Regions from separate parts of the Delftia sp. DS1230 genome, predicted to be linked through region 3. Evidence: predicted binding sites of a transcription regulator. Region 3 holds the regulator's gene; each other region holds the start of a gene.
What was found. The regulator HrcA, encoded in region 3, represses chaperone genes, less so after heat shock. The targets are predictions, from matches to a motif close to TTAGCACTCNNNNNNNNNGAGTGCTAA.
Positions count from the first base shown of each region.

Region 1: groES (co-chaperone GroES) is a predicted target of HrcA. The motif match lies at 8,186-8,212, and genes of this name have one in related genera.
Region 2: rpoH (RNA polymerase sigma factor RpoH) is a predicted target of HrcA. The motif match lies at 3,977-4,003, and genes of this name have one in related genera.

Region 1 is NZ_CP157763.1:1,061,013-1,070,423, forward strand. Features, by position in the region: gene AAN986_RS04775 (amidohydrolase) at 1-1,159, shown strand, start outside; gene AAN986_RS04780 (GTP-binding protein) at 1,161-2,129, shown strand; gene AAN986_RS04785 (LysR family transcriptional regulator) at 2,104-3,024, opposite strand; gene AAN986_RS04790 (VOC family protein) at 3,191-4,606, shown strand; gene AAN986_RS04795 (PLP-dependent aminotransferase family protein) at 4,730-6,007, shown strand; gene groL (chaperonin GroEL) at 6,116-7,759, opposite strand; gene groES (co-chaperone GroES) at 7,808-8,098, opposite strand; gene AAN986_RS04810 (sigma-70 family RNA polymerase sigma factor) at 9,045-9,411, shown strand, end outside.
Region 2 is NZ_CP157763.1:5,087,551-5,096,961, forward strand. Features, by position in the region: gene AAN986_RS22970 (sigma-54-dependent Fis family transcriptional regulator) at 1-509, opposite strand, end outside; gene AAN986_RS22975 (NAD(P)/FAD-dependent oxidoreductase) at 830-2,632, shown strand; gene AAN986_RS22980 (2,3-butanediol dehydrogenase) at 2,702-3,769, shown strand; gene rpoH (RNA polymerase sigma factor RpoH) at 4,034-4,978, shown strand; gene AAN986_RS22990 (tripartite tricarboxylate transporter substrate binding protein) at 5,075-6,067, shown strand; gene AAN986_RS22995 (sterol desaturase family protein) at 6,101-6,847, shown strand; gene AAN986_RS23000 (fatty acid desaturase) at 6,844-7,779, shown strand; gene AAN986_RS23005 (StlD/DarB family beta-ketosynthase) at 7,795-9,411, shown strand, end outside.
Region 3 is NZ_CP157763.1:1,350,353-1,359,763, reverse strand. Features, by position in the region: gene AAN986_RS06130 (CHASE2 domain-containing protein) at 1-1,673, shown strand, start outside; tRNA gene AAN986_RS06125 (tRNA-Arg) at 1,753-1,829, opposite strand; tRNA gene AAN986_RS06120 (tRNA-Ile) at 2,008-2,086, opposite strand; gene hrcA (heat-inducible transcriptional repressor HrcA) at 2,154-3,158, opposite strand; gene AAN986_RS06110 (NAD kinase) at 3,189-4,085, shown strand; gene recN (DNA repair protein RecN) at 4,088-5,863, shown strand; gene rapZ (RNase adapter RapZ) at 5,868-6,770, shown strand; gene creB (two-component system response regulator CreB) at 6,816-7,523, shown strand; gene creC (two-component system sensor histidine kinase CreC) at 7,540-9,000, shown strand; gene creD (cell envelope integrity protein CreD) at 9,125-9,411, shown strand, end outside.

The sequences.
Region 1 (9,411 bases), 290 kb from region 3:
GCGCCTGGCCGAGATCACGCGCGACAACGAGGTCGAGGGCGTGGTGCGCTTTGCACCCGGCCACGCCCTGGCCGGCGAGCCCACGGGCGAGCTGCAGGAGCCGGCCGCCATGTTCCTGGTGCTGCGCAAGATCGGCAACGCCGGGCTGCTGGCGCCCATGACCGAGGCGGGCGTGCGCTCCTTCGCCCGCCTGGCCTGCCGCCAGGGCGTGACCACGGCCACCGACCTGGTCAACAGGCTGGGCGAGCAGGACTGCCGCGTGCTGGAGGCCGCGCTGGCCGACGACCAGGTGCCCATCCGCATCCTGCCGGCCTTCCAGGCGTTTCACGGCACGCATGGCGCCGAGGCCGGTGCCGGGCATGTGCGCGCGCTCATGGCGCGCAACACCGACCGGCTGCGCTACGGCCTGGTCAAGATGATGCTGGACGGCTCCATCCAGGGCTTTTCGGCGCGCCTGCGCTGGCCCGGTCACTACAACGGCGCGCCCAACGGCATCTGGGTCACCGCGCCCGCGCAGTACGAGGCCGATTTCGAGACCTACCACCGCGCGGGCCTGCTCATCCATACGCACACCAATGGCGACGAGGCCAGCGAAGCCGCCATCGACGCCATAGGCCGCGTGCTGGCCCGCGCGCCCCGGCCCGACCATCGCCATACGCTGCAGCATGGCCAGATGATCGATGCGCCGCTGTTTCGCCGCATGGCGGCGCTGGGCCTGTGCGCCAACCTGTTCGCCAACCACCTCTGGTACTGGGGCGACCAGCACTACGAGATGACCATGGGGCCGGACCGGGCCATGCGGCTCGATGCCTGCGCCAGCGCGCTGTCTGCCGGTGTGCCGCTGGCCATTCACTCGGATGCGCCCGTCACGCCGCTGGGGCCGCTGTTCACCGCCTGGTGCGCGGTCCACCGGCTCACGCCCAAGGGCCGCGTGCTGGGCGCGGCCGAGCGCCTGACCGTGGCCCAGGCCCTGCATGCCGTCACGCTGGGAGCGGCCTGGACACTGAAGCTGGACCACGAGATCGGCAGCATCGAATGCGGCAAGCGCGCCGACTTCTGCGTGCTGGAAGACGATCCGCTGTCCCTGGACCCCATGGTGCTCAAGGACCTCAGGGTCTGGGGCACGGTGCTGTCGGGGCGCGTCTTCAAGGCGGCATGACATGGGACAGCGGTTGCCGTTCTCGGTCATCGGCGGCTTCCTGGGCGCCGGCAAGACCACGCTGCTCAACCACTGGCTGCGCCATGCGGATGGCCAGCGGCTGGCGGTGCTGGTCAATGACTTCGGTGCGCTCAACATCGATGCAGGCCTGATCAAGGCCCACAGCGGCGACACCATTGCACTGACCAATGGCTGCGTGTGCTGCCAGATCGGTGACGACCTGTCCATGGCCCTGATCGGCGTGCTGCAGCAGCGCGATCGCTTCGACGCCGTGGTGGTCGAGGCCAGCGGCGTCTCCGACCCCTGGCGCATTGCCCAATTGGGCTTGGCCGATCCCGCACTGGCGCTGGACGGCGTCATCGTGGTCGTCGATGCCGCTGCCCTGCCCGGGCAGGCGGCCGACCCGCTGCTGGCCGACACGCTGCAGCGCCAGGTGGCCCGGGCTGATCTGGTCATCGTCAACAAGACCGATCTGGCCGATGCCCGGACCCTGGAGCGCGTGCACGGCTGGATAGCCAGCCACGCGCCAGCCGCGCAACGCTGCGATGTGCACGAAGCCCGGGTGCCCGTGGAGCTGCTCAGTGGCGCAGCCCTGCTGCGTGGCGTGCGGGAGGTTTCATGGGGTGCCAGCACTGCGCGCCCCATGCATGGCCGGCAGTTCGAGACCTGGTCCTGCCAGCCGCCCGGGGTGCTGTCCGAGACGGCCCTGCAGGCGTGGCTGCAGGCCATGCCGGCCGGCGTGCTGCGGCTCAAGGGCGTGGTGCAGACCGGGGCGGGCCAGTGGAGCGAGCTTCAGTTTGCCGGGCGCAGCGGCCGGCTGCGTGCCGCATCAGCGCCCGCGCCCGCGCCCGTGCAGCAGCAGGTGCCCGCCATCGTGGCCATCGGCCTGGCCGGGCAGTTGCCGGTGGCGGCGCTGCAGGCGCTGGTGGCAGGCGCTGCGGGCGTCAGGGCTGCGGGCCGTCCCGCATGAAATCCTGGGCTGCCTGCTGCAGCCACTCGCGCAGGCTTTGCAGCGGCGGGTAGTTGCCGCGGCTCGTGGGCCAGGCCAGGTAGTAGCGCTCGGCGCTTTCCATCTCGGGCAGATGGGGCAGGGCACGCACCAGATCGCCCTGGGCCAGTTCCCGCTCGATCAGAAAACGCGGCAGCAAGGCCACGCCCACGCCGGCGATGGCGGCCTGGGCGGCGGTGGCGAACTGGTCGAACAGCATGCCCTGGCCCTCGGCCATGGGCGCATGGTGCACGGACAGCCAGCGCTGCCAGGCATCGGGGCGCGATGCCAGGTGCAGCAGCGGCGCCTGCAGCAGGTCCTGGGGCTGGGCAAAGCCATGCTGGGCCAGCAGGGCGGGGCTGCAGGCAGGCACCACGGTCTCGCTCATCAGAAAGGCCAGCTCGGCGCCAGGCCAGTGCGGCAGGCCGAAATGGATGGCGGCGTCCACGGCTTCGAGCTGGAAGTCGAACTGGGACAGCCGCGTCGTCAGGTTGATGGTGATGCCCGGGTGGGCGCTGAAGAACTGCGGCAGGCGCGGCGCCAGCCAGCGCGTGCCGAAGGTGGGCAGGATGGCCAGGTTCAGGCTGCCGCCGCGCGGGTTGGCCCGAAAACCCAGCGTGGCCGTGGAGATGCGCATCAGCGCGCCCCGGATTTCCTGCGCATAGGCCTGGCCGGCCGGGCTCAGGCGCACGGTCTGGCGCTCGCGCACAAAGAGCTCCGCCTCCAGCCGCTCCTCCAGCGCTCGGATCTGGCGGCTGACGGCGCTTTGCGTCAGGTGCAGCTCGGCCGCAGCTGCCGTGAAGCTCTGGTGCCGGGCCGCCGCCTCGAAGGCGCACAGCAGGGACATGGGGGGCAGGAAACGGCGGGACAGCAGCATGGCAGGGAGCGGTGGGGCAATCGTGGGAGGGGCCATTCTGTTTGGGAATGACCTATGGGCCCGATTATCGTTTGACCAGGCTCAAGGCGCAGACCTAGCATGCGTGCCAGGAATTCACCATGCCGCAGGCTGATCTGCGGCCCCACCATCAGTCCCCACGAGCACCATGTCCTCTACGTCCGCCAACGCCTTCGTGCCTTCCGACGAGATCCGCGCGCGCTTTTCCAGCGCCATGTCCGAGATGTACCGCGATGAAGTGCCCCAGTACGGCACGCTGATCGAGCTCGTGGCCGACATCAACCAGCGCACCCTGCAGGCCGAGCCTGAGCTGCTGGCCCGTATGCAGCGCAGTGGCGAGCTGGCCCGCCTGGGCGTGGAGCGCCACGGCGCCATCCGCGTGGGCACTGCCGCCGAGCTGTCCATGCTGCGCCGCCTGTTCGCCATCATGGGCATGGAGCCCGTGGGCTACTACGACCTGTCGGTGGCCGGCGTGCCCGTGCACTCCACGGCCTTCCGTCCCGTGGGCGATGCGGCGCTGCTGGCCAACCCTTTCCGCGTCTTCACCTCGCTGCTGCGCCTGGACCTGATTGCCGACGAGGCGCTGCGCGCCCAGGCCGCCGCCATCCTGGCGCGCCGCAACATCTTCACCGAACGCGCGCTCGCGCTGATCGCCCAGTCCGAGGCCAACGGCGGCCTCACCGATGCCGAGGCCGATGAATTCGTCGGCGAGGCGCTGGAGACCTTCCGCTGGCACAGCGAGTCCACCGTGGACGGCACCACCTACGACGCGCTGCACAAGGCCCACCGCCTGATCGCCGACGTGGTCTGCTTCAAGGGCCCGCACATCAACCACCTGACGCCGCGCACCCTGGACATCGACGCGGCCCAGGCCGCCATGCCCGCACGCGGCATGGATGCCAAGGACGTGGTCGAAGGCCCGCCGCGCCGCGCCTGCCCCATCCTGCTGCGCCAGACCAGCTTCAAGGCGCTCAAGGAGACCGTGCGTTTTGCCGGCGATGCCACGGGCGCAGGCTCGCACACGGCGCGCTTCGGCGAGATCGAGCAGCGCGGCGTGGCGCTCACGCGCAAGGGCCGCGCGCTCTACGACCAGCTGCTGGCCCAGGTGCGCGACATGGGCAGCGCGGGCAGTGCCGCACCCGACTACGGCAGCCGCCTGGCCCAGGTCTTCGAGGCTTTCCCCGACACCCATGAGCAACTGCGCCGCCAGGACCTGGCCTTCTACCGCTTCACGCTGAGCGACGAGGGAGCCGCCCTGGCCGCAGGCGAGGCCGCCGCGGCCGCCGCCTCGGACCTGGACGCCCTGATCGCCCGCGGCCTGGCCCAGGCCGAGCCCATCGTCTACGAAGACTTCCTGCCCGTGAGCGCGGCCGGCATCTTCCAGTCCAACCTGGGCGGCGAAGAGCAAAAGCAGTACGCAGCCCATGCGGCCCAGCAGGCCTTCGAGGCCGACCTGGGTGCGCGCGTGCATGACGAGATCGCGCTGTACGAGCAGGCGCAGCAGCGATCCATCGACCAGCTGCGCAGCGCGCTGCGCGGCCAGGCCGCCCAGGCTGTGGCCTGACCGGCTGCCTGGATGCCGGCTTTGGCCGGCATCCACCCTGTATCCCCTTTCCCGGGGCGCATGCGCAGGCGCCAGGCCTGTGCACGCGCCCCTTTGTTTTTTGCAAAGCCGCAAGAGGCCTTCATGAGCACTGCAGACCTGGGAATTCAGTCGCCCACCGCCCATCTGTTCAACCCGCTGTTCGCGCACCCCGAAGGCTCGCCCATACGCGAGCTGTTTCCCTATCTGAGCCGCCCTGGCATGCTCTCGCTGGCGGGCGGCTATCCCTCGCCCAGCCTGTTCGATGCCGAAGGCCTGCAACAGGCCGCGATGGCCGCTTTGCAGCAGGACGCTGCCGCCAGCCTGCAGTACGGCGCCAGCGAAGGCCAGCTGCCGCTGCGCGAAGCCCTGGCCGCGCTGTGCGCCACGCGCGGCATTGCCTGCACGCCGGCCGACATGATCGTGACCACGGGCTCGCAACAGGCCTTCGACCTGCTGGTCAAGGTGCTGGTGGAGCCTGGCGATCCGGTGCTGGTCGAGGTGCCCGCCTACCCGGCCACGCTGCAGACGCTCAAGCTGGCCCAGGCACAGGTCGTGGCCGTGCCCACGGACGAGCAGGGCCTGGACACCGAGGCCCTGGCCCGCCTGCTGGCGCAGTGGCCCCATGCGCGTGCCCCCAAGCTGCTCTATACCGTGCCCAACTTCTCCAACCCGGGCGGCACCCTGCTGCCCGCGGCGCGGCGCACGGCCCTGGTGGCGCTGGCACGCCAGCATGGCTTTGTCATCGTCGAGGACGACCCCTATGGCGAGCTGCGCTTTACCGGCCAGCGCGAGCCGTCGATCTACGAAACGGGCCTGGCGCAGTGCGGTGCCCAGTCCAACCCCGTGGTCTACCTGTCCAGCCTGTCCAAGACCGTGGCACCGGCGCTGCGCATCGGCTGGATGCTGGCCGACGCCCAATTGCTGCGCCGCTGCACCATCGCCAAGCAGACGGCCGACCTGTGCACCTCGCCGCTGGCGCAGATGATCGCCGCGCACTATCTGCGCTCGGGCCGCTATGCACCCCAGCTGGCCCAGGCCTGCGCCGAGTACGCGGCGCGCATGGATGCGCTGTGCTCGGGCATGCAGTCGGCCCTGGGCGAGCAGATCCGCTTCGTGCGGCCTGCGGGCGGCATGTTCGTCTGGGCGCAGCTGCTGCCGCCACAACGGCATGCGGGCGAGCCCGAGGCCCTGGCCCGGGCGCTGTTCACGGCCGCTGTGGAGCAGGGCGTGCTCTATGTGCCAGGCAAGGCCTTCTTCCCGGCCGAGGCGGCGCAGCAGGCCGGCCTGTGCATGCGCCTGTCGTATGCGGCGCCCACCGTGCCCCAGATCACCGAGGCCGTGGCGCGCCTGGGCCGGGCCTGGGGCCAGGCCGTGTCCTGAGGACATCGGCAACAGCGTTCATGCAATGAAAAAGGCCGCCCGAGGGCGGCCTTTTTCTTGCGGGGCAAACTGGGCATGGCGCAAGGCCTGCCCGGTTGCGGCGGGCAATTACATGCCCATGCCGCCCATGCCACCCATGCCGCCCATGTCGGGCATGGCGGGGGCGCCTTCAGCCTTGGGGGACTCGGCGATCATGGCTTCGGTCGTCAGCAGCAGCGATGCCACGGAAGCGGCGTTCTGCAGGGCCGTACGCGTCACCTTGGTCGGGTCCAGGATACCCATTTCCAGCATGTCGCCGTAGGTGTCGTTGGCAGCGTTGAAGCCGTAGTTGCCCGAGCCGTTCAGCACGGCGTTGACCACCACCGAGGGCTCGCCACCGGCGTTGGCCACGATTTCGCGCAGGGGCGCTTCGATGGCCTTCATGATCAGCTTGATGCCGGCGTCCTGCTCGGCGTCGCCGGTCTTCAGTTCGCCCACGGCTTGCTTGGCACGCAGCAGAGCCACGCCGCCGCCGGCCACGATGCCTTCTTCCACAGCAGCGCGGGTAGCGTGCAGGGCGTCTTCAACGCGGGCCTTCTTTTCCTTCATCTCGACTTCGGTGGCAGCGCCGACCTTGATCACGGCCACGCCGCCGGCCAGCTTGGCCACGCGCTCTTGCAGCTTTTCGCGGTCGTAGTCGCTGGTGGCTTCTTCGATCTGGATGCGGATCTGCTTGACGCGGGCTTCGATTTCAGCAGCTTGGCCAGCACCGTCGATGATGGTGGTGTTTTCCTTGCCGATTTCGATGCGCACTGCCTGGCCCAGGTCTTCCAGGGTCACCTTGTCCAGCGCCAGGCCCACTTCTTCAGCGATGACCTTGCCGCCCGTCAGGATGGCGATGTCTTCCAGCATGGCCTTGCGGCGGTCGCCGAAGCCAGGAGCCTTGACAGCCACAACCTTCAGGATGCCGCGGATGGTGTTGACCACCAGCGTTGCCAGGGCTTCGCCTTCGACGTCTTCTGCAATGATCAGCAGGGGACGGCCGGCCTTTGCCACGGCTTCCAGCGTGGGCAGCAGGTCGCGGATGTTGCTGATCTTCTTGTCGAACAGCAGCACGAAGGGGTTGTCCAGCAGGGCAACCTGCTTTTCGGGGTTGTTGATGAAGTAGGGCGACAGGTAGCCGCGGTCGAACTGCATGCCCTCGACGACGTCGAGTTCGTTGGCCAGCGACTTGCCTTCTTCAACGGTGATCACGCCTTCCTTGCCGACCTTGTCCATGGCTTCGGCAATGATGCTGCCCACGGATTCGTCGGAGTTGGCGGAGATCGAGCCGACCTGGGCGATTTCCTTGGAGGTGGTGGTGGCCTTGGATTGCTTCTTCAGCTCTTCCACCAGGGCGGCGACAGCCTTGTCGATGCCGCGCTTGAGGTCCATGGGGTTCAGGCCGGCGGCCACGTACTTGATGCCTTCGCGGACGATGGCCTGTGCCAGCACGGTGGCGGTGGTCGTGCCGTCACCGGCGATGTCGTTGGTCTTGGAGGCCACTTCCTTCACGAGCTGGGCGCCCATGTTCTGCAGCTTGTCCTTGAGTTCCACTTCCTTGGCGACCGACACGCCGTCCTTGGTCACGGTGGGGGCGCCGAAGGAGCGCTCCAGCACCACGTTGCGGCCCTTGGGGCCCAGCGTGACCTTGACCGCGTTGGCCAGGATGTTCACGCCTTCAACCATGCGGGCGCGTGCTTCGCCGCCGAAAACTACGTCTTTTGCTGCCATTTCAATTCTCCGGATTCAGTTGGAAAGTGCGGTTTCGAAGCGCGTGGATTACTTTTCGACGACCGCGAACAGGTCGTCTTCCTTCATCACCAGCAGTTCGTCGCCATGGACCTTGACGGTCTGGCCGCTGTACTTGCCGAACAGAACGCGGTCGCCGACCTTCACGTTCAGGGCGATCACTTCACCCTTGTCGTTCTTCTTGCCGGGACCCACTGCCAGCACTTCGCCCTGGTCGGGCTTCTCGGCGGCGTTGTCGGGGATCACGATGCCCGAAGCCGTCTTGGTTTCGTTTTCGAGGCGCTTGACGATCACGCGATCGTGCAGGGGACGCAGGTTCATACCAACTCCTAAATCATCAACAAAGTTGAAACAAAGACTTGCCGGCCCGGCGGGCCGGCATTCGAAGCAATGTGGGACAGAGGATTGTTAGCACTCATACCCAACGAGTGCTAATAATAAGGCAATTCGGCCAGGTTTCAAGGGGTAGGGCCGGATGTGCCGCAAGACGGCACATCCGGCGCGGAGTGCGGAACGCCACTGATCTTTAGTTTTTTCGGGGCGCGCCCGCGCTGGCCAGCGGCGAAGCGCGGCCTGCAGGAGCACACAGAACTTCCGGCGAAAGGCTGTCGCTGAATCACCATGCAGCCTGCGGGCTGTGACCTGACGTCGCATCGAAGGCGCCCTGGCCGTGGTGCTGAGCGCACCCAAGATCAGCCAGCCGTGCAGAGTGACTGTCCTTGATCAGGCGCGGATGAGGAGCGAAGCATCTGGCGATGCCGCCAGCCCTGAAGCTTGGATGACCACCATGTGGCTGCAACTGATAGGTCACGAGGTGGCCGTGAGCAGCAGCAATCGCTGCGGAGCAGTTGGCAACTGCAGACTTTCTAACGATGGCCTCAGGCTGATCTACGCCCTTCACTGTGCAAAGCGAGAGTGACAGGGACGACCAACACCGGCCGTTGAAGGCTTCCATTGTTGGACGACCGCTTCACCGTTTGGAAGTGGCCAGTCGATTCTTCGGTGCGCCGTGCTTCGCCTCGAAGGCCCCATTTCGCGCTGCACCGCTGATTCCTGTCGACTCAATGCCGTCGCTCCGACTGGTTTCAACGAAGGTGGAATCAGCCCACGATGGTGCTCGCGCCGAGCGTCCGCACTCAGGCGTTGGTGCGCAGGTTGGTGCAATGACGATGTAGGATTTGGATACAATGAAAATAAGAAGCATTCTTGTTTGCCGCTGCATATTGCCCCGGTGCCTTTCCTCCTGCTTCACTCGTGCCGCTTTCCCATGCCCGCCGCCGACCGCGCCCTTGTTCCCGATGTCGCCACTCTCTACTCCGACCACCACGGCTGGCTGCTGGGCTGGCTGCGCAAGCGCCTGGGCAATGCCTTTGATGCGGCCGATCTGACCCAGGACACCTATGTGCGCCTGCTGGGCCGTAGCGGCGCCGAGATCCAGGCCATTCGCGAACCGCGTGCCCTGCTGATGACCATTGCCCAGGGTCTGGCCGCCAACCTCTACCGCAAGCGCTGCGTGGAGCAGGCCTATCTGGACGCCCTGGCCCTCATGCCCGAGGCCGTGGCCCAGTCCCCCGAGCACCGCGCCATCGTGCTGCAGACCCTGGTCGAGGTGGACCGCCTGCTGGCCCTGCTCC
Region 2 (9,411 bases), 2.5 Mb from region 3:
ATGTCGTAGATGGGCGCGGCCGTGCAGGACAGGCCGGTGTGGGTGAAGTCGAAATGGTCGCTCTGGTGCACCGTCAGCGCCTCGCCCGTCTCAAGGCAGGCACCCACGGCCGAGGTGCCCGAGTGGTCCTCGCGCCATTGCGCGCCCAGATACAGGCCCGCGCGGCGCAGGTCGCCCTTGTCGGCCTCATGCCCCAGAAAGTCCACGGCCACGCCATGCCGGTCCGCCAGCAGCAGCACGTAGTCCAGTCCCTTGAGCTGCTGGTACAGCCGCTCCAGCGCATGGCGGGCGATGTGGATCAGCGGCTCGGACTCCTCGCGGTGCGCGCGCAGCTGGCCTTCGGTGACGATGTGGGCTTCGTTGGTATGCGCCGGGTCGAGCCGGTGGGAGTCGATGCAGCGGCGCCAGCTGCGCAGCACGGCGCGGTCGCGCTCCTGCCCGCGGTGGGAGTAGCCCAGGCCGAAGGCTTCGATTTCCTGGATGTGCGAGGCGTAGGACTGCAGGGGCATGGCGTGGAGTCGATGCGGGCTTTGAACGTGCCGCAGACGATTCTGTGCCCTGTGCGGCGCAGCGCCAATCAAGACTTACCCACTGCCCCTGCTGCGCTGCAGCACGCCTGGTGCGACAGGTGTCGCAGGGCTGCCCCACCTGTCGCGGGCGGCAACGCCGGGCAGCGGGGTGCAAGGCGCAGGGTTTGTACCGGAGGCGCGCAGGCAACCCCTTGATTTGCCTGGCGCATCCTGCCGCCGGGCCTGTCTGGCATGGTGATTGCGTAAGAGGGCCTGCCCGAAGAAAAACCAGCGGGCATGACCGCATCAAGGAGACAACCATGACCGATACGACGCCCAACGCCCGCGCCAAGGCGCTGCTAGACCAACTCAACCATGCCCTGGGAGACCGCGACTTCGCGGCCGCCAGCCGCCTGTTCGCCGATGAATGCTACTGGCGCGACCTGGTGCTGCTGACCTGGAACATCAAGACCATGGAAGGGCGCAGCCAGATCGCCGACATGCTGGCTGCGCAGCTGGACGCCGCGGCGCCCGTGCGCTTTTCGCTGGACGAGCGCGAGGCGGTGGAGGAGGCCGATGGCGTGGTGTCCGCCTGGATCGTGATCGATACGCGCCATGCGCGCGGGGGCGGCCATGTCCGCATCAGGGACGGGCTCATCTGGACGCTGCTGACGGCCGCCCAGGAGCTCAAGGGCCATGAGGAACCCATGGGCACGCGCCGCCCCATGGGGGCCGAGCACGGCATCCGGCGTGGCCGCCAGACCTGGCTGGAGCGCCGCCAGCAGGAGGCCCAGGAACTGGGCCGTGACAAGCAGCCTTTCGTGCTCGTCATCGGCGGCGGCCAGGGCGGCATTGCGCTGGGCGCGCGGCTGCGCCAGCTGGGGGTATCGCACATCGTCATCGACCGCCAGGCGCGCCCTGGCGACCAGTGGCGCAACCGCTATAAATCGCTGTGCCTGCACGACCCGGTCTGGTACGACCACCTGCCGTACATGCCGTTCCCGGACAACTGGCCCGTGTTCGCGCCCAAGGACAAGATCGGCGACTGGCTGGAGATGTACACCAAGGTGATGGAGGTCAACTACTGGCCCTCCACCGATTGCCTGAACGCCCGCTTCGATGAGGACAGGCAGGAATGGGAAGTGACCGTGGAGCGCAACGGCGAGACGCAGGTGCTGCGCCCCAGGCATGTGGTGTTCGCCACCGGCATGTCGGGCAAGGCGAATGTGCCCAAGATCAAGGGCCAGGACGTCTTCAAGGGCGAGCAGCAGCACTCGTCCCAGCACCATGGCCCGGATGCCTATGCGGGCAAGAAGGTGGTGGTGATCGGCGCCAACAATTCAGCGCACGACATCTGCGCGGCCCTGTGGGAGCACGGCGCCGATGTGACCATGGTGCAGCGCTCGTCCACGCACATCGTGCGCTCCGATTCGCTGATGGACATCGGCCTGGGCGACCTGTATTCGGAGCGCGCCGTGGCCAGCGGCGTGACGACCAGGAAGGCGGACCTGATCTTCGCCTCGCTGCCCTACCGCATCATGGCCGACTTCCAGGTGCCGGTGTACAACCGCATCCGCGAGCGCGACGCGGACTTCTACCGCAAGCTAGAGGCGACCGGCTTCATGCTGGACTTCGGTGATGACGACTCCGGCCTTTTCATGAAGTACCTGCGCCGCGCCTCGGGCTACTACATCGACGTGGGGGCCTGCGATCTGGTGATCGACGGCAGCATCAAGCTGCAGGCGGGCAAGCAGATCAGCCACCTGTCGGAAAACGCGGTGGTGCTGGCCGATGGCACCGAGCTGCCGGCCGACCTGGTGGTCTACGCGACCGGCTATGGCTCCATGAACGGCTGGGTGGCCGACCTGATCAGCCAGGAGGTGGCGGACAAGGTGGGCAAGGTCTGGGGCCTGGGCTCGGACACCACCAAGGACCCGGGACCGTGGGAGGGCGAGCAGCGCAACATGTGGAAGCCCACGCAGCAAGAGGCGCTGTGGTTCCACGGCGGCAACCTGCACCAGTCGCGCCACTATTCGCTGTACCTGGCGCTGCAGCTCAAGGCGCGGCAGGAAGGCCTGCCAGTGCGTGTCTATGACCTGCAGCAAGTTCATCACCTGCGGTAAGGCCGAATAATCGCCATGGGGCGGCTGTGCCGCCCGCCAACCCAGCCTTGCAAAACAGAAAGTTCAATCATGAAAGCAGCACGTTTCTACGACCGGGGCGACATCCGCATCGAAGACATCCCCGAACCCGTGGTGGAGCCCGGCACCGTGGGCATCGAGGTGGCCTGGTGCGGCATCTGCGGCACGGATTTGCATGAGTTCATGGAAGGGCCGATCTTCATTCCGCCCTGCGGCCATCCGCACCCCATCTCGGGCGAGTCCGCACCCATCACCATGGGGCACGAGTTCTCCGGCGTGGTGTACGCCGTGGGCGCGGGCGTCGACGATATCAAGGTCGGTCAGCACGTCGTGGTGGAGCCCTACATCGTGGCCGACGACGTGCCCACGGGGCCGGGCGACCACTACCACCTGTCCAAGGACATGAATTTCATCGGCCTGGGCGGGCGCGGCGGCGGGCTGTCCGAGCGGATTGCGGTCAAGCGCCGCTGGGTGCACCCGATCTCCAATGCCATTCCACTGGATCAGGCCGCGCTGATCGAGCCGCTGTCCGTGGGCCACCATGCCTATACCCGCAGCGGAGCGAAGGCGGGTGATGTGGCGCTGGTCGGCGGCGCAGGCCCCATCGGCCTGCTGCTGTCCGCCATCCTGAAGGCCAAGGGCCTGACGGTGGTCATCACCGAACTGAGCGCCAAGCGCAAGCAGAAGGCGCGTGAATCGGGCGTGGCCGATCACATCCTGGACCCCTCCGAAGTGGACGTGGTGGCCGAGGTGATGAAGCTCACCGGTGGCAAGGGCGTGGATGTGTCGTTCGAGTGCTCCAGCGTGAACAAGGTGCTGGACACGCTGGTGGCCGCGACGAAGGCCACGGGCGTGGTGGTGATCGTATCCATCTGGAGCCATCCGGCCACCATCAACGTGCACAGCGTGGTCATGAAGGAGCTGGACGTGCGCGGCACCATCGCCTACTGCAACGACCACCAGGAAACCATCAAGCTGGTCGAGGAGGGCAAGATCAACCTCGAGCCCTTCATCACCCAGCGCATCCAGCTCGATGACCTGGTGGCCCAGGGCTTTGACACGCTGATCCACAACAACGAGTCGGCGGTGAAGATCATCGTGCAGCCACGGTTCAAATAGCCGCTGGGCACCGCGACTGCACGAACCTGCATCTTTCGTGCCGGTCGCCGGCGGAGCCGGGCGCAAAGGGGTCAAAACCCGGCGGGGGCCGACACATGCCTCCCGCCGGCAAGCAGGGTTTCCAAAAATCGCTCAGACTAGCCAGAAGCGACTTTTGCAGTGCCGAAGATTTCTGCAACCGACTGAAAAACCCGCGGAACTTCGGCTTTAGCACTCAATCCTAACGAGTGCTAATATGAAGGAATGGAAGAAAGGAACTCTGCAATGACAAACGCCTCCGGCTCCATTGCGACCACCTTGGCGCCCGCTAACCCCTGGGCCCTGGTGCCGCCTCTGGGCAATCTGGATGCCTACATTTCCGCGGTCAACCGCCTGCCCATGCTCACCCTCGAGGAAGAGCAGGACTACGCCCGCAAGCTCAAGGAACACAGTGACCTGGACGCCGCAGGGCGTCTGGTGATGTCCCACCTGCGCCTGGTGGTGTCCATCTCGCGCCAGTACCTGGGCTACGGCCTGCCCCACGGCGACCTGATCCAGGAAGGCAATGTCGGCCTGATGAAGGCCGTCAAGCGCTTCGATCCCGATCAGAACGTGCGCCTGGTGAGCTACGCCATGCACTGGATCAAGGCCGAGATCCACGAGTACATCCTCAAGAACTGGCGCATGGTCAAGGTCGCCACGACCAAGGCCCAGCGCAAGCTGTTCTTCAACCTGCGCTCCATGAAGCAGGGCCTGAAGTCCGACGCCGCCATGGCCGAGGACGGCGCCATGCTGCGCGACACGCTGACCTCCGGCGAGATCGACGCCATGGCCGAGAAGCTCAACGTCAAGCGCGAAGAAGTCATGGAGATGGAAACGCGCCTGGCCGGTGGCGACGTGCTGCTGGACCCCTCGCCCAGCGATGATGGCGAGCAGGCCTTCGGTCCCATCGCCTATCTGGCCGACGGCGCACATGAGCCCACGGCCATGATCGAGTCGCGCCAGCGTGACCATCTGGCCACCGACGGCATTGCCATGGCGCTGGATTCGCTGGACGACCGCAGCCGCCGCATCGTCGAGGAGCGCTGGCTCAAGGTCAACGATGACGGCTCGGGCGGCATGACGCTGCATGAGCTGGCCGCCGTGTATGGCGTGAGCGCCGAGCGCATTCGCCAGATCGAGGTGGCTGCCATGAAGAAGATGAAGAAGGCCCTGGCCGAGTTCGCCTGATGGCCTGACGGCCTGGGCTGACAGGCTGCTTCAAGACAAACCCGGATAATCTCCGGGTTTTTTATTGCCCGCAGCCTTTGCGGCCCCCACGCACCCATGCCCGCCAGCGCCATCTCGCCACTACGCCGCCTCTTCGCCAATGCCTTGGCCACCGCCCTGGCTTCGGCCCTGCTGCCTTGCGCCGCCGTGGCGGGCGACCAGTGGCCCAGCAGGCCCCTGCATCTGATCGTGGGCTTTCCCGCGGGCTCCTCGCCCGACCTCACGGCGCGCGCCCTGGCCGAGCCGCTGGAAAAGCGCCTGGGCCAGCCCGTCATCGTCGAGAACAAGGTGGGCGCAGGCGGCAACATTGCAGGCGAGCAGGTGGCCCGTGCGCGCGATGGCCATACCTTCAGCGTGATGATCAACGGCAACCTGACGATTGCCCGCCTGCTCAACCCCGCCGTGCGCTACGACCCCGTCAAGGACCTGCAGCCCGTCAGCCTGATCGGCGTGGCGCCCCTGGTGCTGGTGGCGCCGGCCGGCGCGCCCGAGGGTCGGGCCTTCCTGGAGGCCGCTGCCCAGGCCGGCAGCCGCTGGAGCTACGGCTCGCCCGGCGTGGGCACCGTGGGCCACCTGGGCATGGAGCTGCTCAAGAGCCGCTCCGCGCTCAGGCCCGAGCACATTCCCTATCCCGGCTACCCGCAGGTGTTCAACGCCATCCAGGGCGGCGACCTGCAGCTGTCCATGCTGCCGCCCGCGCTGGCCATGGCCCAGGTCCAGGCCGGCAAGCTGCGCGGCGTGGCCGTGACCTCGGCCGCGCGCAGCCCGCTGGCGCCGGGCCTGCCCAGCCTCAAGGAGCTGGGCGTGGGCGATTTCGACCTGGAGATCTGGAACGCCGTGGCCGCGCCCAAGGCCATGCCCGCCGCCCATGTGCACAAGCTGGCCGAGGCCGTGAGCGAGATCGTGCGCTCGCCCGAGATGCGCGCGCGCCTGGCCGCCCAGGGCTGGCAGGCCGTGGGCAGCTCGCCCGAAGGCCTGGCCCTGCGCATGCGCCAGGACGTGGCGACGCTGGGCCGCATCATCCGCGAACAGGGCATACGCGCACAATGATGCGCCCAGTGACGTGCCCTCTTTGACACCCCCATGACCGCAGCCCAAGCCTTCACCGAACTCAATGCCTGGCAGGTCATGGCCTGGGGCCTGGCCTTCTTTGGCGTGCTCTACCTGGCCGGCGGCTGGGGCATGTCGGCGCTCACGCGCTGGCTGCAGCGGCGCGGCGTGGGCCGCGTGCTGGACACGCGCCCGCTCAAGCCCGACCAGTTGCAGCGCGAATGGCGCCAGTCGCTGCATTCGGTGCTGATCTTCGGCATCGGCATGATCGTGCCCTGGGGCCTTCTGCAATTGGGGTGGGCGCGGCTGGAGCCCGATGCAGGCCCCTGGCGCATTGCCATCGAAGTCGTGGTGCTGCTGATCTGGAACGATGTGCATTTCTGGATCAACCACCGCCTGCTGCACACGCGGCTGCTGGGGCGCTTTCATGGCGACCACCACCGCTCCATCGTCACCACGCCGTGGTCCACCTACAGCTTCCATCCCATCGAGGCGCTGATGCTGGGCAACGTCATCCTGCTGCCCATGGTGGTGCACGACTTCAGTTTCTGGTCGCTGGCCTCGGTGCCGGTGCTCAGCCTGCTGCTGAACGTCATAGGCCACTCCAACTATGACTTCTTTCCCGGGGTGTCCGACACGCATGCGCTGGCCGCCAGCCGGCGCCACCATCTGCACCATGCCCGGCCCAACGGCAACTATGGCTTTGCGCTGGCCTTCATGGACCGGCTGATGCGCACGCGCGTGGCCCTGCCCGCCACGGCCCGGCCCAGGACGGAATGAGCCGACCGCCTGCTCGCCACGTCCAGCCCCGGCTGCCCCGGCTGCGCCACTGGCGCGACCTGCAGTCGCTGGCCTATCTGGTGGCGCTGCCGCTGATCGTGTGGTGGCAGTGGCAGCACGGCTGGAACCTGTGGCTCTACGGGATCGAGCTGTTCCTCACGCTGGGCGTGGGCGTCATCCACCACAACCACACGCATTTGCGCATGTGGCGCGGGCGCTGGGCCAACCGCTTCACCGACTACTGGCTGACCCTGCTGCAAGGCCACCCGACCTTCGTGTTCTGGCCCGCCCATGTGGCCAACCACCACCGCTTCCGCCACGGCCCGCGCGACATGGCACGCACCTACCGCTTCGGCGGCGACCACAACCATCTGCTGGGCTACCTGCTCCACCCGCTGCAGGCCGGCTGGGTGCTGTACCCGCTGTTCCTGCGCTGGCTGGGCCAGCTGCGGCGGCATTGGCCCGGCGCCTTTCGCTACTGCATGGGCCAGTACCTGCTGTGGCTGGGCAGCTGGGCACTGCTGCTGTCGCTGGATTGGCAAAAGGCCTTGCTGCTGGTGATCGTTCCCCAGCTGCATGGCCTGCACTGGCTGCTGGCCACCAACTACCTGCAGCACGCCCATGCCGATGGCCGGCCACTGACGCGCGGCCAGCGGCTGGACAGCGCCACGCCACTGAACTACGCGCGCAATTTCGAGGGCTGGGTCAATCCGCTGCTGTTCAACATCGGCCTGCACACGGCCCACCACGAGCGGCCCCAGGCCCACTGGTCCGAGCTCACGCGCCTGCACAGCGAGCACTACCGCCAGCGCGTGGCCCCTGCGCTCAACGAAGGCGGACTGCTACCCTACATGGCCCGCGTCTTCGTGCTGGGCACGATCTGGCCGCCGGCCCGCACGCGTGCGCACATGCCTCCCGGAACATACGACTGATACGTCCCAGAACCCATGCCCGTCGCCTATTCCAACGTCTATCTGCATGCCGCAGGCATGTTCCTGCCCGGTGAACCCGTGGACAACGCAGGCATGGATGCCTACGTGGCGCCGCTCAACCGCCTGTCCGAGCGCCTCAAGCGCCGCATCCTGGCCGAGAACGGCATTGTCCAGCGCCACTACGCCATCGACGCCGAAGGCCGCACCGTGCACAGCAACACGGCCATGGCCGCCCAGGCCATCCAGGACTGCCTGGCGCAGGCCGGGCGCGCGCTGGGCGATGTGGGCTTCCTGGCCAGCGGTTCCTCGGGCGGCGATGCGCTCATGCCCGGCTTTGCCAGCATGATCCAGGGCGAGATGGCCGCGCCGCCCATGGAGACCCTGTCCGTGCACGGCGTCTGCGCCGCCAGCGTGGGCGCGCTGCAGGCAGCGGCCCAGGCCGTGGACCGCGCGCCCGACTCGCTGGCCCTGGCCGTGGCCAGCGAAATGCCCTCGCGCCTGTTCAAGCGCTCGCGCTTCGCGGCCCAGGGATACAACACGGACTTCGACGCCCACTTCCTGCGCTGGATGCTGTCCGATGGCGCGGGCGCCGTGCTGCTGGGCGGCCCGCAGGCCCTGCCCGACGCGCCCGGCCTGCGCCTGAAGCTGCGCTGGACGCACCTGCGCAGCTTTGCGGGCGACTACCCGGTCTGCATGCAGCTGGGCCTGACGCCCGACCGCGCCACCAGCCACCTGGATTTTGCCGCCTGGGGCGATGCCGAGGCCGCAGGCGCGCTGTCGCTGCGCCAGGACATCCGTCTGCTGCCGCACCTGTTCGATGTCTGCATCCACGAATACGCCCACCTGGCGCACACGGGCTGGGTGCCCGGGCGCGGCATAGACCACTTCCTGTGCCACTACTCGTCGGAGCGCTTCATCCCCGTGGTGGACGAGCTGCTGGGAAAGGCCCAGCTCGGCATCCCGCGCGAACGCTGGTGGAGCAACCTGGCCTGGCGCGGCAACACGGGCGCGGCTTCCATCTTCGTGATGATGTCCGAGTTCCTGCGCACGGAATCGGCACGCCTGAAGCACGGCGACACCGTGCTGTGCTTCATTCCCGAATCGGGCCGCTTCACGGCCGGCTACATGCTGCTGGAAGTGGAGGATGCGGCCCAGGCGCCCACCGCCACCCCGGCCACGGCCGCAGCACGCAGTGCGACCGCCGAAGCTTCCGCTGCCCCGGACCTGCTGCCCGATGTCTCCACCATCGCCCCGCCCCACGACCCGAACCAGGCCCCGGCCACGCTCGCGCCGCTGCTGACCGAACTGGCCAGCCTCTGGCAGGACTACCGCTCGCGCGTGTGGCGCACGCCGCTGCTGCAGCGCATACGCACAGGCAGGCTGCAGACCGCCGACTACGTGCGCTGGATGAGCCACTGGGTTCCCCAGGTGCGCGAGGGCAGCCTGTGGATGCGCGAGGGCGCGGCCTCGCTCACCGGCGAGCACGCGGCGCTGGCTGCGCTGATCGACGTGCATGCGGGCGAGGAGCAGAACGACTTCCGCATCCTGCACGAGGACTACCTGAAGGCTGGCGGCACCGAGACCGACCTCACCCGCCTGCGCCGCAACCCCGGCGGCGAGGCGCTCAACGCC
Region 3 (9,411 bases):
AGGCCAGGCCCGAGCAGGGCGCGCGTGACCGCTCGCCCTTCACCACCTATTCGTACATCGACGTGCTGCGCGGCCGCATTCCTGCTGCGGCATTTCGCGGCAAATACGTGCTCATAGGAACGACGGCCGCCGGACTGGGAGCGCAGTTCACCGCACCGCTGGGTGCCAGCGCGCGCCCCATCTCCAGCGTGGAAATGCTGGCCCATGTGCTCAACGGCAGCCTGCAGGGCTCGCACGTACACCGCGCTTCGGCGGGGCTGGACCGTGCGCTCAACACCGCAGCCGTGCTGCTGGCCCTGCTGGCCCTGGCCTGGCTGGGCCCTTCGGGCGGCATGCTGGCCTGCGCGCTGCTGGCCCTGGCCTGCCTGTCGCTGGCCGGGCTGGCACCACGCATCTGGCAGGTGCAGACGGCCCCTGCCGCAGCCCTGCTGGGCCTGGCCCTGGCCTATCCGCTGTGGAGCTGGCTGCGCCTGCGCGCCGCCGCCCGCTTTCTGGCGCTGGAACTGCGAGACCTGCAGGGCCAGGGCCTGCCCACCGCGCTGCGCCTGGGCGGCGACCTGCTGGACCAGCGCATTGCCGCCGTCGAGCAGGCTTCGCGGCAACTGCGCGCCCTGCACCATTTCGTCAGCGAAAGCCTGCGCCAGCTGCCCTCGCCCACCTTTGTCTGCGACCGCCAGGGCCATGTGCTGCTGGCCAATGCCGCGGCCCATGCCTATGCGCGCAGCCTGGATCACGACCTGCGCGCTGGCGACTCCCTTCCCAGGCTGCTCGATGGCCTGCGGGCGCTGGACACGGCGCCCGGCCCGCAAGCCGGCAGCCCGCTGCTCACGGCCAGGGCGCTTGCCGCCGGCGGCCTGCCGCTCAGCAGCGAGGGGCGCGACGGCCGCGGCCGCAGCCTGATGCTGCTGGTCCAGGCCTTCGAGGCTCCGCCCACCACAGGCTGGCTGATCACCCTGGTCGATATCAGCGATCTGCGCAGCGCCCAGGCCCAGCGCGACCAGGCCATGCAGTTCATCTCGCACGACATACGGGCGCCCGTGGCATCCATCATCACCTTGCTGGAGATGCAGCGTGGTTCCGTACAAGCGCCCGACCTGGGCATGCTGCTCCCGCGCATCGAAGGCTATGCCCAGGCCTCCCTGCAGCTGGCCGACGATTTCGTGCACCTGGCTCGTGCCCAGCAGCAGGCGCTGCGCCGGCAGCAGCTGGACCTGGGCCTGGTGCTGGACCAGGCCGTGGAAAGCTGCTGGGCCCAGGCCAGCGCCGCCCATGTGCAGCTGGAATTCAGCCTGCCCGAGCAGGAATGCCCCGTGCTGGGCGACCCGGGCATGCTCCACCGCGCAGCCGTCAACCTGATCGGCAACGCCATCAAGTACGGAGCGCACGGGCAACCGGCAAGCGGCGCCACGGTGCAATGCCTACTGCTGCAGGACGCCGGCCATTGCCGCATCGCCATCCGGGACCACGGACCCGGCATGGATGCACAGGCCGTCGCCCGCCTGAGCCAGCCCTTCGAGCGCCTGGACCACCATCAGCACCTGGACGGCGCAGGCCTTGGGCTGGCCTTTGTACGCACCGTGGCTGCCCGCCATGGCGGGCAGCTGCAGATAGAAAGCGCGCCAGGCCAGGGAAGCACCTTCAGCATCGTGCTGCCGAAGGCGCAGCAAGCCTGACCGGGGGTGTCATCCCGGCGGATGGCCCGTGAAAACGAAAAAGCCCTGAAGTCTTTTAACTTCAGGGCTTTGCGTTTTTTGGTGCGGCTGGCAGGAATCGAACCCACGACCCCTTGGTTCGTAGCCAAGTACTCTATCCAGCTGAGCTACAGCCGCAACGCTTCGCATTGTAGCAGCGGGTTTTGGAGCTTCCAGGCAAAAGCGCCATATTTCTGCAAAAAACCTGGAAGTCGCATTCAACGGCAGCCGGGCGCAGCCATGCCAGCCGGCAGCGTCGCTCCCAGCAAAAAAGCCTGCCGCCCGGAAAGGCGGCAGGCTTTTTCATACCAATGGATGGTAGGGCCTCCCAGAGTCGAACTGGGCACCAACGGATTATGAGTCCGCTGCTCTAACCAAGCATGAGCTAAGGCCCCTGATTCACCAAGGCAGCGCGGATGCACGCCATGGCAAACGGCTATTGTAGATCCTAACCTGCGCGGCTCAGCGCTTGTGGCTCAGCGCGTTGCTGACCAGCTTGGAGGTGATGTCCACGATCTGGATCATGCGGTCGTAGTGCATGCGGGTGGGGCCGATCACGCCCAGCGTGCCCACCACCTTGCCATCGAGCTCGTAGGGCGCGCTGACCACGGACAGCTCCTCGAAGGGCACGACCTGGCTTTCGCCCCCGATGTAGATGCGCACACCTTCGGCCTGGCTGGAGAAATCCAGCAGCCTGAGGATCTGGGTCTTTTGCTCGAACAGGTCGAAGGCGCGGCGCAGATTGCCCATGTCGCTGGAGAAATCGCTGACCGACAGCAGGTTGCGCTCGCCCGCGATGACCACGTCCTCCTGGGCACTGGTCATGGCCTCCGTGCCCACGTTGACGGCTGCCTGCATGAGGGTGGCCACCTCGCCGCGCAAAAGCTCGACCTCGCCCTTGAGGCGCTCGCGCACCTCTTCCATGGCCAGGCCTGCGTAGTGGCTGTTGAGAAAGTTCGATGCCTCGATCAGCTGGGAGGCAGAGTAATCCACGTCGGTGAAGATGACGCGGTTTTGCACGTCACCGTCGGGCGAGACGATGATGACCAGAAAGCGCCGCTCCGACAGTCGCACGAATTCGATGTGCTTAAACACCGAGGTACGGCGAGGCACCAGCACCACGCCCACGAACTGGGAAAGGCTGGACAGCAGATTGGCGGCGTTGGCGATGACTTTCTGCGGCTGCTCGGGCACGAGCTCGGGCGTCACGATATCTGCACGGTCCGCCGTGAGCATGGTGTCCACAAACAGCCGGTAGCCCCGGGCGGTCGGAATGCGGCCGGCCGAGGTGTGCGGACTGATGATCAACCCCAGGTCTTCGAGGTCAGCCATCACATTGCGTATCGTGGCAGGCGACAATTCAAGCCCCGACGCACGCGACAGGGTCCGCGAGCCCACAGGCTGGCCGTCAGCGATGTAACGCTCGATCAGCGCTTTGAGCAACAACTTGGCACGTTCGTCGAGCATGTGATGATTTTAATGATGTAATTTCCAGAAATGACGTCCACGTTTCGCCACGTTGCCTTGATCGGGAAGTACCACGCTCCCAGCGCAAGCGCCCCGTCCGAGAATGCCAGCAACGCGCTCGAGCGCATTGCGGACTTCCTCAGGCGCCAGGGCTGCGAAGTCGTGCTCGATACCCAATCGGCCCTGCACGCAGGGCTCACAGACTACCCCACCCTCGATGTCGATGGCCTGGGCAGGCATTGCGACCTGGGCCTGGTCGTCGGCGGCGACGGCACCATGCTCGGCGTGAGCCGGCACCTGGCGCAATACGGAACGCCCCTGATCGGGGTGAACCAGGGCCGCCTGGGCTTTGTCACCGACATCGCGCTGGAGGACTTCGAGGCCACGCTCACCCCCATGCTGCAGGGCGAGTACGAAGAAGACCTGCGTCCCCTGATGTGCGCCCGCGTGATCCGCGAGGGCGAATGCGTGTTCGAGGCCCTGGCCATGAACGACGTGGTGGTCAACCGCGGCGGCACCTCCGGCATGGTGGAGTTGCGCATCGAGGTCGGCGGCCGCTTTGTCTCCAACCAGCGCGCCGACGGCCTGATCGTGGCCACGCCCACGGGCTCCACGGCCTATGCGCTGTCCGCCGGCGGGCCGATGATGCATCCGTCCATCCCCGCCTGGGTCATGGCACCCATTGCGCCGCACAACCTGTCCAATCGCCCCATCGTGCTGTCCGATGCCAACGAGGTCACGATCGAAGTCGTGGCCGGGCGCGATGTCAGCGCCAATTTCGACATGCAGTCGCTGGCCTCGCTGCAGCACGGCGACCGCATCCTCGTGAGCCGCGCCCACCACAGCGTGCGCTTTCTGCACCCCAAGGGCTGGAACTACTTCGCCACGCTGCGCAAGAAACTGGGCTGGAACGAGGGAGGCGCCTGACCATGGCGCTCAAGCGCATCGTGCTGCGCGACTTCGTGATCGTGCAGGCCCTGGATCTGGACTGGCATGCGGGCTTCACCGTGCTGACCGGCGAGACCGGCGCCGGCAAATCCATCCTGATCGATGCATTGCAGCTGGCCCTGGGCGCCCGCGCCGACGCCGACGTGGTGCGCGAAGGCTGCCCCCAGGCCGATATCTGCGTGGAGTTCGACGGCTGCGCGCGGCTGCGCCCCTGGCTGGAGGCGGCAGGCCTGGCCTGCGAGGACAACAGCCTGCTGCTGCGGCGCACAGTGGACACCCAGGGCCGCAGCCGCGCCTGGATCAACGGCACGCCGGCCACGGCCACGCAGCTGCGCGCACTGGGCGAGCAGCTGATCGACATCCACGGCCAGCATGCCTGGCAAAGCCTCACGCGGCCCGACGCAGCACGCGCGCTGCTGGACGCCTATGCGGGCATAGACAGCCGCGAGGTCCAGGCCTGCTGGAGCCGCTGGAGCCAGGCACGACAAGCCCTGCAGCATGCGCAATCAGCCCAGGACAGCCTGCAGCGCGAACGCGAACGGCTGCAGTGGCAGATCACCGAACTCGACAAGCTGGCCCCGCAGGCCGACGAGTGGGACGAGCTCAATGCCCAGCACACGCGCCTGTCGCATGCCCAGACCCTGATAGACACCGCCCAGACCACGCTGCAGATGCTGGAGGACGACGAGGCCGGCGTGATCACTCCGCTGGGCCGCGCCAGCCATCTGATACAGAACCAGGAACACCTGGAGCCCGAGTTCCAGAACATCGCCGACGTGCTGGCCTCGTGCACGGCCCAGGTGCAGGATGCGCGCCATTCGCTGCAGGCCTATCTGCGCCGCGCCGACCTGGACCCCGAACGCCTGGCCGAGCTGGATGCACGCCTGTCGCTGTGGATGCAGCTGGCGCGCCGCTACCGCCGCACGCCCGATGAGCTGCCGGCACTGCTGGCCGGCTGGCGCCAGGAGCTGCAGCAGCTGGATGCCGCCGTGGACATCGAGGCCCTGCACGCTGCAGAGCAATCCGCGCAGCAGCACTACCAGGCCAGCGCCCGGGTGCTGTCGCAGCAACGCGCCCTGGCTGCGCCGCGCCTGTCGCGCGCCATCACCCAGGCCATGCAGGGCCTGGGCATGGAAGGCGGCCTGTTCGAGGCCGCCCTGTCCACAGCCGATTCTCCCGGTGCCTTTGGCGTGGACAGCGTGGCCTTCCTGGTCGCCGGCCATCCTGGAGCCAGCCCCAAGCCGATTGCCAAGGTGGCGTCGGGCGGCGAGCTGTCGCGCATTTCGCTGGCCATTGCCGTGACCACCAGCGAGCTGGGCGAGGCCGGCACGCTGATCTTCGACGAGGTGGACTCGGGCGTGGGCGGCGCCGTCGCCGAGACCGTGGGCCGCCTCATGCATGCGCTGGGCCGATCGCGCCAGGTGCTGTCCGTCACCCATCTGCCGCAGGTCGCGGCCTGTGCCGACCACCACTATCTGGTGGCCAAGCAGCGCGCAAGGCAGGGCACGCTCAGCACCGTGCAGCCGCTGGACAGCACCGCGCGCGAGGCAGAGCTGGCCCGCATGCTGGGCGGCGAGCGCCAGTCCGAAACCACGATGGCCCATGCCCGCGAAATGCTGGCCATGGCGCGCCAGGCACCCCCGCCCCGCCCGGCGCCGCGCAGGCCCGGCCGGCAGCGGCCGCAGGCCGACGCGCAGCGTACCCGGCCCAAGCCGGGCCGTGCGGCCAACGGCGCGCGCAACACCAATGGAGGCTGATGCCATGTCGCTTGAGATCGTGCTGATCACCGGGATGTCCGGATCGGGCAAATCCGTCGCCCTGCATGCGCTGGAGGATGCCGGCTACTACTGCGTGGACAACCTGCCTCCCGAGCTGCTGTCCGCCTTCGTCGAACTGGAGCACGGCCGCCACAGCAACAAGGTGGCCATCGCCATGGATGCGCGCAGCGCCGGGGGATTGCCCCACCTGCCCGGGCAGCTGGAGCGGCTGCAGCGCCAGGGTGTCGTGCCCCACCTGGTCTTTCTGGACGCCACCACGGGCACCCTGGTGCGGCGCTTCTCCGAAACGCGGCGCCGCCATCCTCTGTCGCAAGGGCCTGTCGCCGAGGGCCGCCGCGCCCTGGTGCAGGACATAGAAACCGAGCGCGAACTGCTGGGCGAATTGCGCGAGAAATCGCATGTCATCGACACCAGCCACCTGCGCTCGTCCCAGCTGCAAAGCTATATCAAGGAGCTGATTGCGGCCCCGGTGGGCCAGATGACCCTGGTCTTCCAGTCCTTCGGCTTCAAGCACGGCCTGCCCTCGGATTCCGACTATGTATTCGATGTGCGCATGCTGCCCAATCCGCACTACGAACCCCAGCTGCGCCCGCTGACCGGCATGGATGCGCCCGTGGCCGAGTTCCTGCGCCAGCAGCCCGGCGTGGACCAGATGCGCCGCGACATCCAGCAGTTCCTGGAATCCTGGCTGGACATGATGGCCAGCAATCACCGCAGCTATGTCACCGTGGCCATCGGCTGCACGGGGGGCCAGCACCGCTCGGTCTTCCTGGTCGAGGAACTGGCGCGGCACTTCGCCCCGCGCTGGCCCACGCTGTGCCGGCACCGCTCGCTGGACAGCCGGCCCACCCCCAAGCCTGCCGACCTGCTTGCGCACGACATCTGAAGCGCCAGGGTCCGCTCCCGGAGTACTGCGATGCAAGGCATGCCGATGACGAACGCCCCGCGCGTGTTGCTGGTGGAGGACGATCCCGCCATCGCGCGCACCGTCTGCTATGCGCTGGAGCGTGACGGCATCGCCGTGCGCCACTGCCTGCAGCTGGCCGATGCACGCGCGCAATGGCAGGCGCAGCCGCCCGATGCCCTGCTGCTGGACGTGGGCCTGCCCGATGGCAACGGCCTGGACTGGTGCCGCGAACTGCGCCAGGCCGGCGCCGCCGTGCCGCTGCTGGTGCTCAGCGCACGCGGCGAGGAAATGGACCGCGTGCTGGGCCTGGAGCTGGGCGCCGACGACTACCTGACCAAGCCCTTCAGCCCGCGCGAGCTGGTGGCCCGCACCCGCGCCCTGCTGCGCCGTGCGCAGCGCCTGCAGCCCGCGCCCACATCCAGCACAGCGCCGCCGGCAGATGCCCTGTTCAGCATCGATACGCAAGGCCAGCGCGTGCGCATGCAGGGCGTGCCCCTGGAGCTGACGCGGCGCGAGTACCAGCTGCTGCGCTGCCTGCTGGAGCGCCCCGGGCGCATCCTGAGCCGCGAGTTCCTGCTCGACAGCATCTGGGGCCAGGACAGCGACAGCACGGACCGCACCGTGGACACCCACGTCAAGACCCTGCGCGCCAAGCTGCGTGCCCAGGTGCCGCAGCAGGACTTCATCACCACCCACCGCGGCATGGGCTACAGCCTGACGCTGCCGGGCTGACGCGCCGCCGCACGCCATGCGCCTCGGACTGCGGCTGTTCTTCGCCTTTTTCGTCATCAACGGCCTGGCCGCATTCTTCGTGCTGCGCGTCTTCATGGTCGAGGTCAAGCCCAGCGTGCGCAAGGTGACCGAGGACACGCTGGTCGAAACCGCCTACGCCCTGGCCGCGCTGGCCAGCGACGACATGGCCAGCGGCGTGCTGCAGCAAAGCCCCGCGGACAGCCGCTTCGCGCACCACATGCAGGCCTATGCCAACCAGACCGTCAAGGTCTGGATCTGGGACACGCGCAAGACCAGCCTGGACATGCGCGTCACCATCACCGACCAGCAAGGCCTGGTGCTGTTCGACTCGGCCGGCCTGGACCAGGGCGCCGACTACTCGCGCTGGCGCGACGTGCACCGCACGCTGCGCGGCGAATACGGCGCGCGCACCACGCGCGAGGTGCAGAACGACGAGGCCAGCAGCGTCATGTATGTGTCGGCCCCCATCATGGTGGAAGGCCGCATTGCGGGCGTGCTCACGGCCTCCAAGCCCGCGCACTCGGTGCAGAAGATCGTGGACAGCGCGGAAAGCAAGATGCTGCGCGGCGGCCTGCTGTTCCTCCTGCTGTCGGCCGGCGTGGGCTTTGCCGTGACCTGGTGGCTGGTCATCCATGTGCGGCGCCTGCGCAGCTATGCCCAGCAGGTACAGGCGCCCACGCTCAACGAGGCCGCCTCGCCCACCACGGCGCCCCCCATGCCCGAAGCCCCGCGCATGCCCGGCGAGCTGGGCGAACTGGCCCGTGCCATGGAGAACATGCGCAGCCGCCTGGAGGGGCGCGACTACATCGAGGGCTATGTGCGCGCCCTCACGCACGAACTCAAGAGCCCCGTGGCTGCCATCCGTGGCGCAGGCGAGCTGCTGCAGGAAGACCTGCCAGCCGCCGACCGCGAGCTGTTCGCGCGCCAGGTGGTGGACCAGTGCCAGCGCCTGCAAAACCTCGTGGACCAGTTGCTGCGCCTGAGCCAGCTGGAGCAGCGCCGCGCCCTGCACGCGCACACGGCCTGCAGCCTGCAGGCCTGTGCCGAACAGGCCATGGCGCAAGTCCACAGCGCAGCGCACCAGCGCCGCATCCGGCTGGTGCTGCACGGCCAGGACAGCAGCGGCCCCTGGGAGCAGGACCTGGTGGTGCTGGCCCTCAGCAACCTGCTGAGCAACGCCATCGACTTCGCCCCAGAGGGCAGCAGCATCCACGTGGACCTGGAGCCCGGCCGCGTCAGCGTGCGCGACCACGGCCCCGGTGTGCCCGAGGCGCTACTCGGCCGGCTGGGCGAACGCTTTTTCACCACCCCCCGCCCCAACGGGGAGCGCAGCGGCACGGGACTGGGCCTGTCCATCGTGCTGCGCATCATGCTGCTGCACGGCGGCAGCATGCAGGCCGCCAACGCCCACCCGGGCCTGCGTGTCACGCTGAACTGGCCACAGCGGACACCCTGACCTCCAGGGCCTGTTCACTCGGATTTGGAGGCGCGAACCCGACTTCACCTTCACTTCACAGACTTCATTCCGGCCACACAGCCCCCGCCCAGACTGCGTCCACGATCAACGAACGGGATGTGGAATGAAGAACCGACTGCTTGCCAAAGGCGTGGCCCTGCTGGTCATGCTGGGCCTTTTGATGCTGGGCCTGGGCCTGGTACATGACGTGGTGCGCGACCGCATACGCAACCGCGACAACGCCGTGCAGGGCGTGGTCGCCAGCCTGGCCGGACGCCAGACGCTGATGGGACCGGTGCTGGTGCAAAACTGCACCGAGACCACCGGCATAGAAAAGGGCAGCAAGACGGAATGGACCACGCGCCAGTTCCAGCGCATGCTGCTGCCCGACCAACTGCGCCATGAGGCAAC